DNA from 2 places in the Streptomyces sp. NPDC101118 genome. Region 1 is predicted to be linked to the other one. Evidence: predicted binding sites of a transcription regulator. Region 1 holds the regulator's gene; the other holds the start of a gene.
The links. The regulator HspR, encoded in region 1, represses chaperone genes until heat shock. The targets are predictions, from matches to a motif close to TTGAGNNNNNNNNNCTCAA.
Positions count from the first base shown of each region.

Region 2: a site for HspR is predicted at 8,098-8,116, ahead of lon (endopeptidase La). Genes of this name have one in related genera too.

Region 1 covers NZ_JBIVZG010000004.1:302,206-311,829, reverse strand. Annotated here, with positions in the region: gene ACIQUQ_RS10265 ((Fe-S)-binding protein) at 1-2,149, opposite strand, end outside; gene ACIQUQ_RS10260 (sugar transferase) at 2,258-2,821, opposite strand; gene dnaK (molecular chaperone DnaK) at 3,111-4,961, shown strand; gene grpE (nucleotide exchange factor GrpE) at 4,961-5,581, shown strand; gene dnaJ (molecular chaperone DnaJ) at 5,620-6,795, shown strand; gene ACIQUQ_RS10240 (heat shock protein transcriptional repressor HspR) at 6,800-7,252, shown strand; gene ACIQUQ_RS10235 (helix-turn-helix transcriptional regulator) at 7,300-8,313, opposite strand; gene ACIQUQ_RS10230 ((2Fe-2S)-binding protein) at 8,616-8,930, shown strand; gene ACIQUQ_RS10225 (pyridoxamine 5'-phosphate oxidase family protein) at 9,234-9,624, opposite strand, start outside.
Region 2 covers NZ_JBIVZG010000001.1:187,783-197,406, reverse strand. Annotated here, with positions in the region: gene ACIQUQ_RS00860 (nitrate- and nitrite sensing domain-containing protein) at 1-3,353, opposite strand, end outside; gene ACIQUQ_RS00855 (hypothetical protein) at 3,770-4,543, shown strand; gene ACIQUQ_RS00850 (MarR family winged helix-turn-helix transcriptional regulator) at 4,897-5,340, opposite strand; gene lon (endopeptidase La) at 5,679-8,075, opposite strand; gene ACIQUQ_RS00840 (hypothetical protein) at 8,194-9,624, opposite strand, start outside.

The DNA of each region.
Region 1 (9,624 bases):
TGGCCTGGCCGTCGTTCTTCTTGCCGTTGACCGAGTCGGTCAGCATGACGAGGCAGAACGGGCAGGCGGTGGAGACGATGTCCGGGTTGAGGGACAGCGCCTCGTCCACGCGCTCGGTGTTGATGCGCTTGCCGATCCGCTCCTCCATCCACATGCGCGCACCACCGGCGCCGCAGCAGAAGCCGCGCTCCTTGTGGCGGTGCATCTCCTGCTGGCGCAGGCCCGGGACGGCGGACATGATCTCGCGCGGCGGCGTGTAGACCTTGTTGTGACGGCCCAGGTAGCACGGGTCGTGGTACGTGATCAGACCGTCGACCGGCGTGACCGGGATCAGCCTGCCCTCGTCGATGAGGTGCTGGAGCAGCTGCGTGTGGTGGATGACCTCGTAGTCGCCGCCGAGCTGCGGGTACTCGTTCGCGATGGTGTTGAAGCAGTGCGGGCAGGTGGAGACGATCTTCTTCGCCGACTTCGGCTTCTTCGTCGACTCGTCCTCGTCGTCCTCGCCGAACGCCATGTTCAGCATCGCGACGTTCTCCTGGCCCAGCTGCTGGAACAGCGGCTCGTTGCCCAGGCGGCGCGGCGAGTCACCGGTGCACTTCTCCTCGCCGCCCATGATCGCGAACTTGACGCCCGCGATGTGCAGCAGCTCGGCGAAGGCCTTGGTGGTCTTCTTGGCCCGGTCCTCCAGGGCGCCGGCGCAGCCGACCCAGTAGAGGTAGTCGACCTCGGACAGGTCCTCGACGTCCTTGCCGACGATCGGGACCTCGAAGTCGACCTCCTTGGTCCACTCGACGCGCTGCTTCTTGGCCAGACCCCAGGGGTTGCCCTTCTTCTCCAGGTTCTTCAGCATCGTGCCGGCCTCCGACGGGAAGGCGGACTCGATCATCACCTGGTAGCGGCGCATGTCGACGATGTGGTCGATGTGCTCGATGTCGACCGGGCACTGCTCCACGCACGCACCGCAGGTGGTGCAGGACCACAGCACGTCCGGGTCGATGACGCCGTTCTCCTCGGCGGTGCCGATCAGCGGGCGCTCGGCCTCGGCCAGGGCGGCGGCCGGGACGTCCTTCAGCTGCTCCTCGGTGGCCTTCTCCTCGCCCTCCATGGTCTTGCCGCCGCCGGCCAGCAGGTACGGGGCCTTGGCGTGCGCGTGGTCGCGCAGCGACATGATCAGGAGCTTCGGCGAGAGCGGCTTGCCGGTGTTCCACGCGGGGCACTGCGACTGGCAGCGGCCGCACTCGGTGCAGGTGGAGAAGTCGAGGATGCCCTTCCAGGAGAACTGCTCGACCTGGGAGACGCCGAAGACGTCGTCCTCGCCCGGGTCCTCGAAGTCGATCTCCTTGCCGCCCGAGGTCATCGGCTGCAGCGCGCCGAGTGCGGTCGCGCCGTCGGCGTTGCGCTTGAACCAGATGTTCGGGAAGCCGAGGAAGCGGTGCCAGGCCACGCCCATGTTGGTGTTGAGCGAGACCACGATCATCCAGATCAGCGAGACGCTGATCTTCACCATGGCGACGGCGTAGATGAGGTTCTGGATCGTGCTCAGCTCGAGCCCGTTGAAGGCCTCGACCAGCGGGTACGAGGCGAAGTACGCGGCCTCGTAGTGCTCGACGCCGTGGATGGCGCCCTCAAGGCCGCGCAGGGTGAGGATCGCGAGGCCGATGGTGAGGATCACGTACTCGACGAAGTACGCCTGCCAGGCCTTGGAGCCCGCGAAGCGGGACTTGCGGCCGGCCCGGGAGGGCAGTGACAGCAGCCGGATCACCATGAGGACGACGATGCCGACGACCGTCATCAGGCCGATGAACTCGGTGTAGAGCTCGAACGGCAGGAAGTCGCCGACGATCGGCAGCAGCCAGTCCGCCTGGAAGAGCTGCCCGTACGCCTGGACCAGCGTGGGCGGCAGCGTCAGGAAGCCGATCGCGACGAACCAGTGCGCGAAGCCGACGATGCCCCACCGGTTCATGCGCGTGTGGCCCAGGAACTCCCGGACCAGGGTGATCGTCCGTTCCTTCGGCCGGTCCGTGCGGCTGCCCGCCGGGACGGGCTGGCCGATCTTGACGAACCGGTAGATGGACGCCACGGCTCGGGCGAGCAGCGCGACGCCGACCACGGTCAGGACCAGCGACACGATGATCGCGGCGAGTTGCATTGGGGGCTCCTCGGGCGGGCACTTACTAAGCGGTAACTTATTCAGTCAAGCTGAGATTACCGCCCCCCACCGCCGCACTGTAGTCGTGCAGGCGGTGATCTGTGTCGCTCAGGCCGCCCTCACTTCGGCGCGGGGCGCGGCGGCCGCGGGGCGGCGGGCGCGGAGGGCCGCCCGGGGGGTCTGCGCGAGGATCGCGAGGTCCATGCCGAGCCAGTGGTGTTCGACGTAGTGCAGGTCGAGCAGGGCCATCTCCTCCCAGGGGAGGTCGGAGCGGGCGCTGACCTGCCAGAGGCCGGTCATGCCGGGGCGTACGAGGGCCCGCTCGCGCGGGATCCCGTCCCCGGGCGGCAGCGGGCGCGGCCCGACCAGGGACATCTCGCCGCGCAGCACGTCGAACAGCTGGGGCAGGCCGTCGAGGGCGTACCGGGTGACCCAGGGGGCCCCGCGGAACAGGTGGCGGTGGTACCTGGTGCCGCCCCGTCCCGTGACTTCTTCCCGTACGAGGGGGGAGCGGCGCGTGGTCAGGGCGAGCGCGGCGGCGACGGCGAGCAGGGGCAGTGCCGCGAGGGCCAGCGCGAGGGCGGCGCCGAACAGGTCCGTGCCGCGCTTGGCCGTGCCCGGCCGGGGGCGCGGGAGTGACGCCGGAAGCGGGGGCAGCGGGAGCGCGGGCATAGGGGCACCCTGCCGGTTCCGCCCCGAGGGTCCTGTCCGCCGCGCGTGCGGAGTCCCCCGCACGGCCGCCGACGCTCCCCCGTACTGCCGCCGGGCCGGGCTCCGCCCCGCTCGGCCCGACTTTCCGCTCCGGGGCGGGGCGGCGGGCCCGGATCCTGGTCGTCCGCCAGGCCGGGGTGAGTGTAAGGGCCGCGTAAGAGTTGAGCCGCATGGGCTCAGGTCTGTTGACGCGCGCGCGGCGTTGCGGCATCCTTGAGCCTGTTCCACTCAAGTCATGGAGGAATCAAAAATGGCACGTGCGGTCGGCATCGACCTGGGCACCACTAACTCCGTCGTCAGCGTTCTCGAAGGCGGCGAGCCCACCGTCATCACCAACGCCGAGGGTGCCAGGACCACGCCGTCCGTCGTCGCCTTCGCCAAGAACGGCGAGGTCCTCGTAGGCGAGGTGGCCAAGCGCCAGGCGGTCACGAACGTGGACCGCACCATCCGCTCGGTGAAGCGCCACATGGGCACCGACTGGAAGATCAACCTGGACGGCAAGGACTTCAACCCGCAGCAGATGAGCGCCTTCATCCTGCAGAAGCTGAAGCGCGACGCCGAGGCCTACCTGGGTGAGAAGGTCACCGACGCGGTCATCACCGTGCCGGCGTACTTCAACGACTCCGAGCGCCAGGCCACCAAGGAGGCCGGCGAGATCGCGGGCCTGAACGTCCTCCGCATCGTCAACGAGCCCACCGCGGCCGCCCTGGCGTACGGCCTCGACAAGGACGACCAGACCATTCTCGTCTTCGACCTCGGTGGCGGCACCTTCGACGTGTCCCTCCTGGAGATCGGCGACGGCGTCGTCGAGGTGAAGGCCACCAACGGTGACAACCACCTCGGTGGTGACGACTGGGACCAGCGCGTCGTCGACTACCTGGTGAAGCAGTTCGCCAACGGCCACGGCGTCGACCTGTCCAAGGACAAGATGGCGCTGCAGCGTCTGCGCGAGGCCGCCGAGAAGGCGAAGATCGAGCTGTCGTCCTCCACCGAGACGACCATCAACCTGCCGTACATCACGGCCTCCGCCGAGGGCCCCCTGCACCTCGACGAGAAGCTGACCCGCGCCCAGTTCCAGCAGCTGACCGCGGACCTCCTGGAGCGCTGCAAGACGCCGTTCCACAACGTCATCAAGGACGCGGGCATCAACCTGTCCGAGATCGACCACGTCGTCCTCGTCGGCGGCTCCACCCGCATGCCGGCCGTCGCCGAGCTCGTCAAGGAGCTGACCGGCGGCAAGGAGGCCAACAAGGGCGTCAACCCGGACGAGGTCGTCGCCATCGGCGCCACCCTCCAGGCCGGTGTCCTCAAGGGTGAGGTCAAGGACGTCCTGCTCCTCGACGTGACCCCGCTGTCCCTCGGCATCGAGACCAAGGGCGGCATCATGACCAAGCTCATCGAGCGCAACACCACGATCCCGACCAAGCGGTCCGAGATCTTCACGACGGCCGAGGACAACCAGCCGTCGGTGCAGATCCAGGTCTACCAGGGCGAGCGCGAGATCGCGGCGTACAACAAGAAGCTCGGCATGTTCGAGCTGACCGGCCTGCCGCCGGCCCCGCGTGGCGTCCCGCAGATCGAGGTCTCCTTCGACATCGACGCGAACGGCATCATGCACGTGACCGCGAAGGACCTGGGCACGGGCAAGGAGCAGAAGATGACCGTCACCGGCGGCTCTTCGCTCGCCAAGGACGAGGTCGACCGCATGCGCCAGGAGGCCGAGCAGTACGCGGAGGAGGACCACCGCCGCCGCGAGGCCGCCGAGACCCGCAACCAGGGCGAGCAGCTCGTCTACCAGACCGAGAAGTTCCTCAAGGACAACGAGGACAAGGTCCCGGGCGACGTCAAGACCGAGGTCGAGGGCGCCCTCGCCGAGCTGAAGGAGAAGCTCAAGGGCGAGGACACGGCCGAGATCCGCACCGCGACCGAGAAGGTCGCCGCGGTCAGCCAGAAGCTCGGCCAGGCGATCTACGCCGACGCCCAGGCCTCGCAGGGTGCCGCCGGCGGCGCTGCCGGTGACGCCGGTGCCCAGGCCGCCGACGACGACGTCGTCGACGCCGAGATCATCGACGAGGACAAGCCGAAGGGCGGCCAGGTCTGATGTCGGAGGAGACCCCGGGCTTCGACGAGAAGCCCGAAGTCCCCGCCGACGGCACGCCCGACGAGCCGAAGGCCGCCGACTCCGCCAAGGAGGCGGCGGCCCCGGCCGGGGACGCAACGGACGTGGCCCTGGTGGCCCAGCTGGACCAGACCCGTACGGCGCTCGGCGAGCGCACCGCGGACCTCCAGCGGCTCCAGGCCGAGTACCAGAACTACCGCCGCCGCGTGGAGCGGGACCGGATCACGGTCAAGGAGATCGCCGTCGCGAGCCTCCTGAACGAGCTCCTCCCCACGCTCGACGACATCGGCCGCGCCCGGGAACACGGCGAGCTGGTGGGCGGTTTCAAGTCGGTGGCCGAATCCCTGGAGACGGTCGTCGCCAAGATGGGCCTCCAGCAGTTCGGCAAGGAGGGCGAGCCCTTCGACCCGACGATCCACGAGGCCCTGATGCACTCGTACGCGCCGGACGTCACCGAGACGACCTGCGTGGCGATCCTGCAGCCCGGGTACCGGATCGGCGAGCGTACGATCCGCCCCGCGCGCGTCGCGGTGGCCGAGCCCCAGCCCGGGGCGCAGGCCAAGGCGGAGGAGTCGGAAGACTCCGAGCAGGACAGTGAGTAAGAAGTAGGCAGCACCCGCACGCGGGAGGAGGGACGTCGATGAGCACGAAGGACTTCGTGGAGAAGGACTACTACAAGGTTCTCGGCGTCCCCAAGGACGCCACCGAGGCCGAGATCAAGAAGGCGTACCGGAAGCTCGCCCGCGAGTTCCACCCGGACGCCAACAAGGGCAACGCGGAGGCCGAGGAGCGCTTCAAGGAGATCTCCGAGGCGAACGACGTCCTCGCCGACCCCAAGAAGCGCAAGGAGTACGACGAGGCCCGCGCGCTCTTCGGCAACGGCGGCTTCCGCCCCGGTCCCGGGGCCGGCGGTTCCTTCAACTTCGACCTGGGCGACCTCTTCGGGGGCGCCCAGGCCGGAGGCGGGGCCGGTGGCTTCGGCGGCGGCCTCGGGGACGTCTTCGGCGGCCTGTTCGGCGGCCGGGGTGCGGGTGCGGGCACGCGTACGCAGCCCCGGCGCGGCCAGGACATCGAGTCCGAGGTCACCCTCAGCTTCACGGAGGCGGTGGACGGCGCGACCGTCCCGCTCCGGATGTCGTCCCAGGCGCCCTGCAAGGCCTGTTCCGGCACCGGCGACAAGAACGGCACGCCCCGGGTGTGCCCGACCTGTGTCGGCACCGGTCAGGTCTCGCGCGGCGGCGGTGGCGGCTTCTCCCTCACCGACCCCTGCGTCGACTGCAAGGGGCGCGGCCTGATCGCCGAGACCCCCTGTGAGGTCTGCAAGGGCAGCGGCCGGGCGCGTTCCTCGCGCACCATGCAGGTCCGCATCCCGGCGGGCGTCTCCGACGGCCAGCGGATCCGGCTGCGCGGCAAGGGCGCGCCGGGCGAGCGCGGCGGTCCCTCCGGCGACCTGTACGTGGTGGTCCACGTGGACTCCCACCCGGTCTTCGGCCGCAAGGGCGACAACCTCACCGTCACCGTGCCGGTCTCCTACGTGGAGGCCGCGCTCGGCGGCGAGGTGAAGGTGCCGACCCTCGGCGGGCCGCCGGTCACGCTGAAGCTCCCGGCGGGCACACCGAATGGGCGTACGATGCGGGCGCGCGGCAAGGGCGCGGTGCGCAAGGACGGCACCCGTGGGGACCTGCTGGTCACCGTCGAGGTCGCCGTACCGACGCGGCTGTCGGACAAGGCGCGCGAGGCCCTGGAGTCGTACCGCGACGCCACGGCGGACGAGGACCCCAGGGAAGAACTGTTCCAGGCCGCGAAGGGAGCGTGACGCCATGAACGGCGACGGCCGACGACGCAACCCGTACGAACTCACCGACGAATCGCCGGTGTACGTGATCTCGGTGGCCGCACAGCTCTCCGGCCTCCACCCGCAGACCCTGCGCCAGTACGACCGCCTGGGCCTGGTCTCCCCGGACCGCACGGCCGGGCGGGGCCGCCGCTACTCCGCCCGCGACATCGAGCTGCTCCGCACGGTGCAGCAGCTGTCGCAGGACGAGGGCATCAACCTCGCGGGCATCAAGCGCATCATCGAACTGGAGAACCAGGTGGCCGCGCTCCAGCAGCGCGTCGCCGAGCTCTCCTCGGCGCTGGACGGCGCCGCAGCGGCCATGCAGCAGCGCGAGGCGCAGGTGCACGCGTCGTACCGGCGCGACCTGGTCCCGTACCAGGACGTCCAGCACACGAGTGCGCTGGTGGTCTGGCGCCCCAAGCGCCCGTCCGAGTAGGCGATTTCAGGCCAAGATCGGCCCCTGCCCCTGCGGGCGGGGGCCGTTCAGTTCTCCGGCGCGTCGAGGATGCCCGACTGGGCTATCAGGTAACCGAGTTGCGCCCGGCTCCCACTGCCGAGATGGCTGGCCAGCTTGGCAATGTGCGCCCGGCATGTGCGCACGTTCATCCCCAGCCGGCGGGCGATCGCCTCGTCCACGTGCCCCTCGACGAGGAGTTGGGCGATGGAGCGCTGGACGCCCGTGATGCCGTCCGGCATCGGGGTGTAGGTGACCTCCTCGCGCAGCGGCACGGCGCGCCGCCACAGCTGTTCGAAGACCTTGATGAGGTACTCGACGAGGCCCGGGTGGCGCAGCTCCAGGGCCACCCGGCGGTCGTCGCTCGCGGGGATGAAGGCCACCGTCCGGTCGAAGATGATGAGCCGCTCGATGAGCTCCTCCAGCGTGCGGATCTCCACCTTCCCCGAGGAGATGCGGTCCACGTAGGCGAGGGTTCCCTGGCTGTGGCGGACGGTGTGCTGGTAGAGCGTGCGGATGCTGACCCCGCGGTTGATCAGCGGCGCGTCCCGCTCCAGCGCCTGGGTCAGCGCGAGCGACGGACGGGGGCCGCCGGGCTGTACCGTCAGGACCTCCGTGTGGCACTCGGCGGTGGCGATGTTGAGCGCCGCGTTGATGCGGTCGAAACCCTCCAGCACGGTGATGGCGTGGGTGTTGGAGGGCGTCTGCGCGCTGATGGCGAGGAACGGCTCGAAAGTGTCGGTGAGTTCTACGGACAGCCGACGCCGGTCCTGGATCTCGCGTTCGATCGGGTGGAGACGCTGCGCGAGTGCGACGGACGGGGGAACCGGCCGCAGGGAGTTCGCGTCATCCGGATCCGGATGGAGCAGCGCGAATTCCAGCAGGCAAGGAGCGCTTTCAACTTCTGCGCGGGCGATGCGTCCGGTGCTGAGCGCGGTGGCGTACAACCGCACGCCGTCGTCGCACAGGGCCGTGACCGAGTGGGGATGTGTCGGCTTTGTGGTGATGCTGGGCAAATCTCCACCCCCCAGGGTCCTGAACATGCAAGAACATGATGCATCGTCCTTGTGGCACGGACGTGCCTGAATGAGCCATCGTCTGACACGCGGGGGAGAGGATTCCATCAAGTGAGGACGAAGCCGACCATGTATAAGAGAATGCTTCGCTCGGCGCTTGCCGTTGTTTTCTCCACGGTTGTGGCCTACGGGGCTCTGGGCGGCGGTGTCGGGTCCGGGGGGACGGGTGCCGTGGTGGCCGGCGCTGCCGACGACACCGGCTGGACCACCGCGCCGACGGGTACCAAGGCGGACACCGGGTGGAACTCGCTCCCCGAGGCGGTGGCGTGATGACTCCTGACGACCGTTCTTTCCGCCGGGAAATGGCTTCCGCGTACCGCTCCGGCTGGCAGTTCATCGATCTCGTCACGGCGATCCCCCACGCCGGCGACTCACTGATGGTCACGTTGTTCGGCCAGCCCATCGTCGTGGTGCGCGAGGAGGACGAGGACGTGCGGGCGTACCGCTGCCTGCGCAGGCCGCGGGGCGCGCCCCAGCCCGTGCGGTGCGAAGTCCGCTACGGCATGGTCTTCGTCAACCTCGATCAGCGTGACCACCAGCTCTTCGAGCCCGATTTCACCACCGCCACCCCCCGCAGTGCCTGAAGCGATTCCCCCGTCGTTGCAGATCGCTTTAGGCGCTTCCCCCACACAACGGCGCCATCGTGGACCTGAACACGATGGCGCCGTTGTGCTGTCCGCGTCCATACCGCGGACCGGCCAAAGAACGGGGCATGTGGCGCGTACTGGTCCTTCCGGTGCCGAAACCCACCGGGCGGGCGTGCGGGCCCGCCGTGCGGCCGCGCAGGCCCGCCGTACGGCCGCGCAGGTCCGCCGTACGGCCGCGCAGGTCCGTCGTGGCGGCGCGCAGGTCCGCCGTACGGCCGTCCGGACCCGTCGTGCCGTCCCTCAGGCCCGGCCCATCGCGCGGTCCAGGGTGATCTCCATGACCACCCGGTCCGGGTTGGGCGACGGCATGCGCCCGTACCGCTCCGCGTAGCGGTTCACCGCGTCCGCCACCGCCTCCTCGTCCGTACGGATCACCGCGCGCCCCTCCAGGGTCGCCCAGCGGCGTCCTTCCATCTGGCAGACCGCGACCCGGGCGCCGCCCGGCTGCGCCGCCAGCACGTTGCGGACCTTCTTGCTGTTCTTGTTGCTGATCACCCGCGCCAGGCCGGCCTCCGGGTCGTACGTCACGCCCACCGGGACCACGTGCGGCGTGCCGTCCGGCCGCGACGTCGTCAGGGTGCAGATGTGGCGCTCCCGCCAGAAGGCGAGGTACTCGGGCGTCGGGTTCAGT
Region 2 (9,624 bases), on a different contig from region 1:
GACTCGGGCTGCACCTCGGGCTCCGCGTCGGCGAGCGGCCAGTCGTCGCCACCGGCGCGGCGCGAACGCCGGCCAGGGGCCGCGGGCTCGGACCCCACGTGGGCCGTGGTCTCGGCAACGGGCTCGGGCTCGGCCAGCGGCCAGTCGTCGCCCCCGGACTCGGCCTCGACGACGCGCCCGGCGTCGCCGAGGGGCCAGTCGTCACCACCGGCACGGCGCGAACGCCGGCCACGGGCCACGGCCTCGGACCCGGAGCGGGCGTCGGACTCCACGTCGGCCCCGCCCGCGGCGTGCGCCTCGGGCTCTGCTTCGGCGACGGGCTCCGCGTCGACGGCCGGCTCGGCACCGGCCACCGGCCAGTCGTCACCACCGGCGCGGCGCGAACGCCGGCCACCGGCCAGGGACTTGGCGTGGGCCTCGGAGGCGGGCTCGGACTCGGACTCGGACTCGGACTCGGACTCGGACTCGGCACCAGGCTGGGCCAGCGGCCAGTCGTCGGCCTCGGGCTCGGCGTGCGCCTCGGGCCGGGACCCGGCCTCGGCGACGGACCCGGCGTCGTCGATGGGCCAGTCGTCACCACCGGCGCGGCGCGAACGCCGGCCACCGGCCAGGGACTCGGAGCTTGTGGGGGCCGTGGCCTCGGCAACGGGCTCGGGCTCGGCCAGCGGCCAGTCGTCGGCCTCCGGCCGGGTGTGGGCCACGGGCTCCACGTCGGCCGACGGCCGGTCGTCGGCCTCGGGCTCGGCCACGTCGGCCACGGGCTCCGCGTCGGCCGGCGGCTCGGCGTCGGCCAGGGGCCAGTCGTCCACCTGCGCCGCAGCCTCGGGCTCGGGCTCGGGTCGGCTGCCGGGTACGACGAACACGTCGGCCGTGCCGGGGACGGCCGACGGCTCGGGGCGGTCCTCCCGTACCGGCTCGGGTACGGACGAGGGCTCGGCGGCCGCAGCCTGCCCGGTCGCGGTGCCCGGCACCACGAAGACGTCGGCCGTGCCCGGGACGGGCTCCGGCTCCTCGGGGTCGGGGCGGTCCTCCCGTACGGGCTCCGGCACGGCACCGGCCTCCGGGGCCGCCGCGTGCTCGGCCTCCCGGGCGCCGGGGACGGAGCCCGCGGACCCGGAGCCCGCCGGCTCGGCCACGGACCGGAACCTCGGCGGCAGCACGTTCGAGTTGGCCTCGGCCACGATCCCCGGCAGCTGGAGCTCCGGGGCCCCCGGCACGCCCAGGCGGTACTCCGGCTGGGCCGGCGGCGCGGTAGGCAGCAGGGCCTCCGGTACGACGACCAGCGCCTCGGTGCCACCGCCCCGCTGCGCCCGCAGCTCGGCGGTGACGCCGTGCCGCGCGGCCAGCCGGCCGGCGACGTACAGGCCCAGACCCAGGCCGTGCTCCGCCTCGTCCTCCTGCTCGAAGGCCTCGGGGTCGGCCAGCCGGGCGTTCAGCAGCGCCAGCCGGTCCTCGGTGACGCCGATGCCGCCGTCCTGCACGGACACGACGACAGAGCCGGCGTCCGTCGTCCAGCCCGACACCTTCACCTTGGCGTCCGGCGGCGAGAAGGTCGTGGCGTTCTCCAGCAGCTCCGCGACCACGTGCGAGACGTCGTCGGCGGCGTGCCCGGCGACCTGCGTGTAGGCGGGAAGGGCCTGGAGGTCCACCCGGTCGTACCGCTCGATCTCGCTGATCGCGGCCCGCATCACGTCCACCAGCGGCACCGGGCCCGACTGGCCGGGGCCGTGCTCCTGGCCGGCGAGGACCAGCAGGTTCTCGTTGTGGCGGCGCATCACCGTCGCCAGGTGGTCGAGCTTGAAGAGGGTGGCGAGCCGGTCCGGGTCCTGCTCCTTGGCCTCCAGCTGCTCGATGACCGTCAGCTGCCGCTCGACCAGGCCGAGGGTGCGCAGGGACAGCGACACCGAGGTGGTGAGCAGGATCTTGCGGTGCTCCTCCAGGTTCGCCTTGAGTTCGGCGAGCTCCTTGTCGAGGGCCGTCTTGGCGGCGCTGAGCGCGTCGTTGCGGCCGATCAGGCGGCGGCGGTCGGCGTCGAGGCCCGCGATCCGGGTGTGCAGCGCGGTGGACTGTGCCTCGGCCCGCGCGTGGATCTCGTTGAGGGACCGGACCACGGCGGCGAACTCGTCGTTGCGGCCGGTGAAGCGGACCGGGTCGGAGCCGCCCTCGTGGTCCGGCGACGCCAGCCGCTCCGCACCGCGCCTGAGCACGGACAGGGGCTGGGTGAGGGTGCGGGCCACCGCGGTGGAGACGCCGACGGAGACCAGTACCAGCAGGCCGACCAGGCCGAGCAGCACCTCTCCGGAGGTCACGTCGTCGTCGCGGAGGGCGGCGAGGGCGGTGGCGCGCTCGGCGGTGAGGGTCGACTCGACCGAGCGCATGCGGTCGATACGGGCGCTCAGCGCGGCGGAGACCGCCTCCGCGTCCAGCTTGCGCTCGGCGGCGGACAGCCGCGGCCCGTCGGTGAGCTTGGCGAGGAAGGCCTCGGCGGCCTTGACCTCGGGGCCGCTGACGGTGGCGGCGAGGGTCTCGCGCACGTCGGGCCGGGCGGCGCGGTCGAAGTCCTCCAGGGCCGCCTGCTCCCGGACGCGGGCGCGCTGGGCGGCTGCGGTCAGCTCGTCGCGGGTCTTCTCCTCGCCGCTGGGCGGCGCGTCCTCGTACCGGCCGGTGACCGGGTTGTAGACGGTGCCCGGCTCCTCGCCCTCCGGCACGGCGAGGGCGGCGAGGAGCAGGCCGCGCGTGGCGGAGGCCTGCTCGACGGCCCGGCTGAGCGGGTCGAGGGCGCGGCTGGTGGCGAGGGCGGCCGAGGCGCGCGGCGGGGTGCGCTCGGCGAGTGCGCCGGCGGGGGCGAGGAGCTCCCCGAGGAGTTCGGAGTACGCGGTCCCGGCGGCGGTGGCGGAGCCCTTGCCGGAGACGGCGGCCTTGCGGACGGCGGCGACGCGGTCGAGGGTGCGGGCGAGGTCGGCGTCCGCGCCGTCGCGGGCCTCCTCGATCTGTCCGTCGACGCGCTCGGCGCGCTGCTTGACCTGCGCCTGGGCCTTGCCCGCGCGGCCGGCGGCGACGTACGCGACCACCGCGTCGCGCTCGTCGGCGAGGGCGTGCGCCAGGGTGACCGTGGCGCGGGTGTGCTCGGCGAGGGTGACCAGCCGCTGGGAGTCGTTGAGTTCGGCCGAGGCGGCGATCAGAGCGGGGGTTCCCGCGCCGGCGACCGCGAGGGCGACTACGGCGACGCCGAGGACCAGCCGGCTGCGTACGCGCACGGGGCGGCCGGCGCTGCCGCCGGTGCCCGTCGCGTCTCCGGTGCGCTCCGCTCCCGCTGGGGCGCTGCCGTTCTTCCGAGACCGCTTCTTCTGCACCGGTGCTCGCAATCCTGTACGTGTGCTCGTCTACTCGCCCCCGGCTTCGTCCGGGGGGACCCGTGGCCGAGGTGACGGCCGGTCAACAAGTAAACGCCTCCGCCCCCTCGTACCGCTTCAGACCATTCCAAGTGTGTTTGGGAGAGGGGCACGCATCGCCTGCCCGGCCACTCGAACGAGTGAACATCAGGGAAGAGTTGGCGATCAACTCGGGGGGCCCGCCGCCGGGGGGTGGTGTCGGGCGGGTGGTTGAAACCGCATGGGGGCTTTGGCAGTATGCCCGCCCACATCACACCGGACCCGGCGCCTCCGTGAGGGGAGGGTCCGTGAAGGCGCACCCGGCCCTGGTACGGACCAGTTCGCGGCCCTGGTGCGAAACTCCGACCCGGTGGGGACATCCCGGGCAGACTGTCCATATGCGCATCGACCTCGCCTCCACCCCCGGGGATCCGCAACACCCCAACGAGGACTGGCTGTCGGCCGTCCTGCCCGCGTCGGGGCAGGGCGGGGTCATGGTGGCGCTGGACGGGGTCACCCCGCCGCGCGGGGACGACGGGTGCGTGCACGGGGTCCCGTGGTTCACGGCGCGGCTGGGCGGACGGCTGACCGAACTGTCCGGATCGAGGCGGGACATGACGCTTTCGCAGGTTCTGGCGGAGGCGATCGCGGCCACGGCCGACGCCCACCGTGAAACCTGTGACCTTTCTCACGTCCGCACGCCGCAGGCGACGGTGGTCATGGCGCGCTGGGACGAGCGGTCCGTGGAGCACCTGGTGCTGTCGGACTCGGTGCTGCTGCTGCGGGATCCGCTCGGGGAGGTCACCGCGGTGCGGGACGACCGGCTGGACCGGGTGCCGCGGGAGGTGCTGCGCTCGGTGGCGGCCACCGATGCGCTGCGCAACGCGGAGGGCGGCTTCTTCACCGCCGCGGCGGACCCGTCGGTGGCGGCGCGGGCGGTCACCGGCACGACGCCGCGGGAGGCCGTGTCGGCGCTGGCCGCCCTGACGGACGGGGCGACGCGGTGGGTGGACGTCTTTGGTTCGGGGGACTGGGCGGACCTTCTCCGCCTCCTGCAGAAGGAGGGGGCCGCCGCGGTGATCGACCGGGTCCGTGCCCTGGAGCGCGGTCCCGCAGGCGCGGCCCGCGGCAAACGCCACGACGACGCGTCGGTGGCCTACGCCGAACTCTGACCCTGCGGGCCGGGCCCGACACCGGTCCCGTTCCGGGGGCGCTCCCCTGCCGGGTCCAGATTGCTCCGGTTCCGGATCCCGTGCCGGGGTGCGGGTGGTTGCCCTGCGGGGCTTCTCCCCGCCCCGCCCTTCCTCCGTTCCCCGGGCTCTGCCCGGACCCGCTCCTCAAACGCCGGAGGGGCTGAAATCAAGCCTCGCCGGCGTTTGAGGCGCGGGGTCTGGGGCGGAGCCCCGGTTTCGGGAAGGGGCGGGGTGGGGAACCGGCTCCGCGCAGCGGCAACGACCCGCACCACCACGGCGCCGCACCCGGCACGGGACCGGCACGGGAGCGGTACGGGCCGGGAACCGGAGCGTCAGGTGTCGCTGCCCTCGTTCAGCTGGTTCAGCAGGCGGGCCAGCTCCGCGACCTCGCCCCGGTCCCAGCCGGCCAGCTTCCGGCGGTACTGCTCGCGGCGAGCGTCCCGCACCCGCAGGAAGCGCTCCCGGCCGGACGGGGTCAGCCCCACCAGGAAGGCGCGGCCGTCGGCCGGGTCCGGCTCGCGGGCCACCAGCCCCAGGTCTTCCAAGGCCCTCAGCTGCCGGCTCATGGTGGCCTTGCCGACCCCGAAGTACGCCGCCAGGTCGGTGGCGCGCTGCCGGCCCGCGTCCTCCAGGCGGACGAGCAGTCCGTACGCGGCGGGCTCCAGCTCGGGATGCAGCTCCCGGGCCATCTCGCCCGACGACGCGCGGGCGCGCCGGAGGAAGACGGAAAGCTCCCGCTCCAGCGCGAGGAACTCCTGGTCTCCGCTGCCCTGCACGTCCCGCTCCCCTCACGTGGTGTCCCCCCGCCGCGGGGGAACACCAGTATCAGTCAGGGGGGCGCGGGGGTCCGTACACCCGCGCCCCCCTGGGACCGTCATCGGCCGCACGGCCCAGAACGGACGGCGTACGCTGCCCCGGCCGACCGGACCGGCCAGGACCAGCCCCCGCCACGCCGACCGCGTCAAGGCCGGCCCACCCGGCGACGGTCAGGCTGCCGCCGCGAGGCCGTCAGGCCCGCCCCGTCGGCCGGGGCACCCGCGTCAGGCCGGGCCGAGGCCGGGCCGACGCCCGGCCACCCCGCCGGACGGCCCGGCTGCGCCAGGCCGCCAGGCCCTCAGGCCGCCGCCGCGACCACCACCTCCGCCTCCGCCAGCGCCAGCTCCAGCACCTGCCGCACGTCGGTGACCGGGTGCACGTCGAGGGTGTCCAGTACCTCCGCCGGCACGTCGTCCAGGTCCGGCTCGTTCCGCTTCGGGATGATCACCGTGGTCAGCCCGGCCCGGTGCGCGGCCAGCAGCTTCTGCTTGACCCCGCCGATCGGCAGCACCCGGCCGGTCAGCGAGACCTCGCCGGTCATCGCCACGTCCGTGCGGACCTGCCGCCCGGAGAGCAGCGAGGCCAGTGCCGTGGTCATCGTGATGCCCGCGCTCGGCCCGTCCTTGGGGACCGCGCCCGCCGGGAAGTGGATGTGCACGCCCCGGTCCTTGAGGTCGGCCACCGGCAGCTCCAGCTCGGCGCCGTGCGAGCGCAGGAAGCTCAGCGCGATCTGCGCCGACTCCTTCATGACGTCGCCCAGCTGGCCGGTGAGGGTCAGCCCGGCCGCCCCGGTCTCCGGGTCGGCGAGCGAGGCCTCGACGAACAGCACGTCACCGCCCGCGCCGGTGACGGCCAGTCCGGTCGCCACGCCCGGCACCGCCGTGCGCCGCTCGGCGGGGTCCTGCGCGGACTCCGGCACGTGGTGCGGCCGCCCGATCAGCTCACGCAGGTCGCCGGCGCCGATGTGGAACGGCAGCTCCCGCTCGCCCAGTTCGTGCTGCGCGGCCACCTTGCGGAGCAGCCGGGCGACGGACCGCTCCAGGGTGCGGACGCCCGCCTCGCGGGTGTACTCGCCGGCGAGCCTGCGCAGCGCGTCCTCGCCCAGGGTCACCTCGTCGGCACCGAGCCCGGCCCGCTCCAGCTGGCGCGGGAGCAGGTGGTCGCGGGCGATGACGACCTTCTCGTCCTCGGTGTAGCCGTCGAGCCTGACCAGCTCCATGCGGTCGGCGAGGGCCTCGGGGATGGCCTCCAGTACGTTCGCCGTCGCCAGGAACACGACGTCGCTGAGGTCCAGCTCCACCTCCAGGTAGTGGTCCCGGAAGGTGTGGTTCTGCGCGGGGTCCAGGACCTCCAGCAGGGCGGCGGCCGGGTCGCCCCGGAAGTCGGAGCCCACCTTGTCGATCTCGTCCAGGAGCACCACCGGGTTCATCGACCCGGCCTCCTTGATCGCGCGGACGATCCGGCCGGGGAGCGCGCCGACGTAGGTGCGCCGGTGGCCGCGGACCTCGGCCTCGTCGCGTACGCCGCCCAGCGCGACCCGTACGAACTTGCGCCCCATGGCGTGCGCCACGGATTCGCCGAGGGAGGTCTTGCCCACCCCGGGCGGACCGACGAGCGCCAGCACGGCGCCGCCGCGGCGGCCGCCGACCAGGCCCATGCCGCGGTCGCCGCGCCGCTTGCGCACGGCGAGGTACTCGGTGATGCGCTCCTTCACGTCGTCCAGGCCGGCGTGCTCGGCGTCGAGGACGGCGCGGGCGCCCTGGATGTCGTACGCGTCCTCGGTCCGCTCGTTCCACGGCAGTTCGAGGACGGTGTCGAGCCAGGTCCTGATCCAGGAGCCCTCGGGCGACTGGTCGCTGGACCGCTCCAGCTTGTCGACCTCCTTGAGGGCGGCCTCGCGGACCTTCTCGGGCAGGTCGGCGGCCTCCACGCGGGCACGGTAGTCGTCGGACTCCTCGCCCTCGGCGTCGTCGTTCAGCTCGCGCAGCTCCTTGCGCACCGCCTCCAGCTGACGGCGGAGCAGGAACTCGCGCTGCTGCTTCTCCACGCCTTCCTGCACGTCCTTGGCGATGGACTCCGCCACGTCCTGCTCGGCGAGGTGCTCGCGCAGCCAGGTGATGGCGAGCCGGAGGCGGGCGACCGGGTCGGCGGTCTCCAGCAGCTCGACCTTCTGGGCGACCGTCAGGAAGGGCGAGTAGCCGGAGTTGTCGGCGAGCGCGCCGACGCCTTCGATCTGCTGCACCCGGTCGACGACCTGCCAGGCGCCGCGCTTCTTCAGCCAGCTGGTGGCGAGGGCCTTGTACTCCTTGACCAGCTCGGCGACCGAGCCGGGCAGCGGATCGGGCACGTGCTCGGCGACGGTCTCGCCCTCCACCCAGAGCGCGGCTCCGGGCCCGGTGGTGCCGGCGCCGATGCGGACGCGGCCGCGGCCGCGGATCAGGGCGCCGGGGTCGCCGTCGGAGAGCCGGCCCACCTGCTCGACGGTGCCGAGCACTCCGGTCCCGGCGTACGTCCCGTCGACCCGCGGCACGAGCAGCACCCGGGGTTTCCCGCTCCCGGAGGCGGCCTGTGCCGCCTCGACCGCGGCCCGCACCTCACCGTCCGTCAGATCGAGCGGCACGACCATGCCGGGCAGCACGACCTCGTCGTCGAGCGGCAGAACGGGCAGCGTGAGCGTTGCGGACGTCGAAGCCATGATCTTCCCTCCGGCAGTGAAGTTGAGCTATGCCGACTCAATGCACGTGAGCCCCCGTATGTTCCCCACCCCCCGTTCGCCGTCGGCGAACACAGCGTGAGGGTGCCGTCCTTGCCGGTCAGCGGCCCCGGGGCGGGTGGGGGCATTCGCCCGGGCGGGCGTACAGCGCGACGGCGGCGCCGTGGGCGTGGCGGTGGGTGCAGAGGTCGAAGTGGGCGACCAGGATCTGGCGTTTGACGGCCTCCCTCGGGAGGCGGTCGCGCGGCTGGTCCGGCGGGTCCGAGAGGGCGATCACGCGGGGGCTGTCCAGCAGGGCCGCGCGCAGCTCCGTCGAGGGCAGTTCGGTGCCCTGGAGGGTGCCCGACGCGGCCGGGGAGCGGGCCAGCGCCAGGTCGCGCAGGCCTCCGTACACCTCGGGCGAGGAGAGCAGCCACTCGCGGCGTCGGGCCGGCAGGAAGAGGACCCCGTCTCCCGGCCGGGACAGCTCGCGGACGGCGGCGGCCACCGCCACGGCGTCGTCCTTGCGGCTCTCCGGCGTCCGGAGCCACAGCGACCACGGCAGGCCGAGCACCGCCACCAGCAGCACCACCCGCCACCGCGACACCAGCAGGGCGAGGCCCGCGAGGGCGTAGAGGACGTACCGGTCGACGTACCAGGGGTGGACCAGCGAGACCGCCAGCAGCACACCGGGCGGCAGCAGCAGCAACGGCAGTGCCACGCGCACGCGTTCCCGCTCCGCGCCCCGCGCCAGGAGCAGGCCCGCGCCGGCCGCCACGGCGTACGCGAGCCAGTCCTGCCAGGCCGGCCGCCCCAGCCACCCCAGCTGCGCCCCGGCCTGGCCCGCGGCCACCAGGGCGAGCGGCAGCACGCCGGCCGCGACGGCGAGCGCGCACCACCGCCAGGCCCGCGTCCGCCACGCCACCACGGCGTGCGCGGCCAGGGCGAGCAGCGCGAACTGGTGCAGCCAGCAGGCGAGGAGGAGCAGGCCGGCGTAAGCGACCCACCGGCCGCGCAGCAGCGCGTACGTCGCCCACACCACGGCCGCGGCGACCAGCGCGTACGAACGCCCCTCCTGCGCGTACTGCTGCACCGGCGGCAGCACCGCGTACGCGGTCCCCGCCGCCGCGGCCGCCCTCGGTCCGGCGCGGGTCCCCGCGATCGCCGCCACCGCGTACGCGGCCGCGGCCGTGGCCAGCACGGAGGGCAGGCGCAGCGCCCACAGGCCGCCGTCCCAGACGCCGAAGACAGCGTGCATGAGGAAGTAGTAGAGGCCGTGCACGGCGTCGACGTGGCCGAGCAGCGCCCACAGCTCCCCGGCGGTGCGGTGGGCCACCTGGTGGGTGACGGACTCGTCCCGCCACATGGCGGGCCCCCGCTCAAGGCCCCAGAGGCCGAGGCAGAGCGCGACGAGCCCGGGCAGCAGGGGCCGGGTGCGCCGCCAGACGGTGCCGCGCCACACCATGCCGCGGCGCACGGTGCCGCGCCACGCGGCGGCCCGCCCCCCGAACTCCCGCCGCGGGGCTGGGGCGTCTGCTGTCCGGCTGATGAC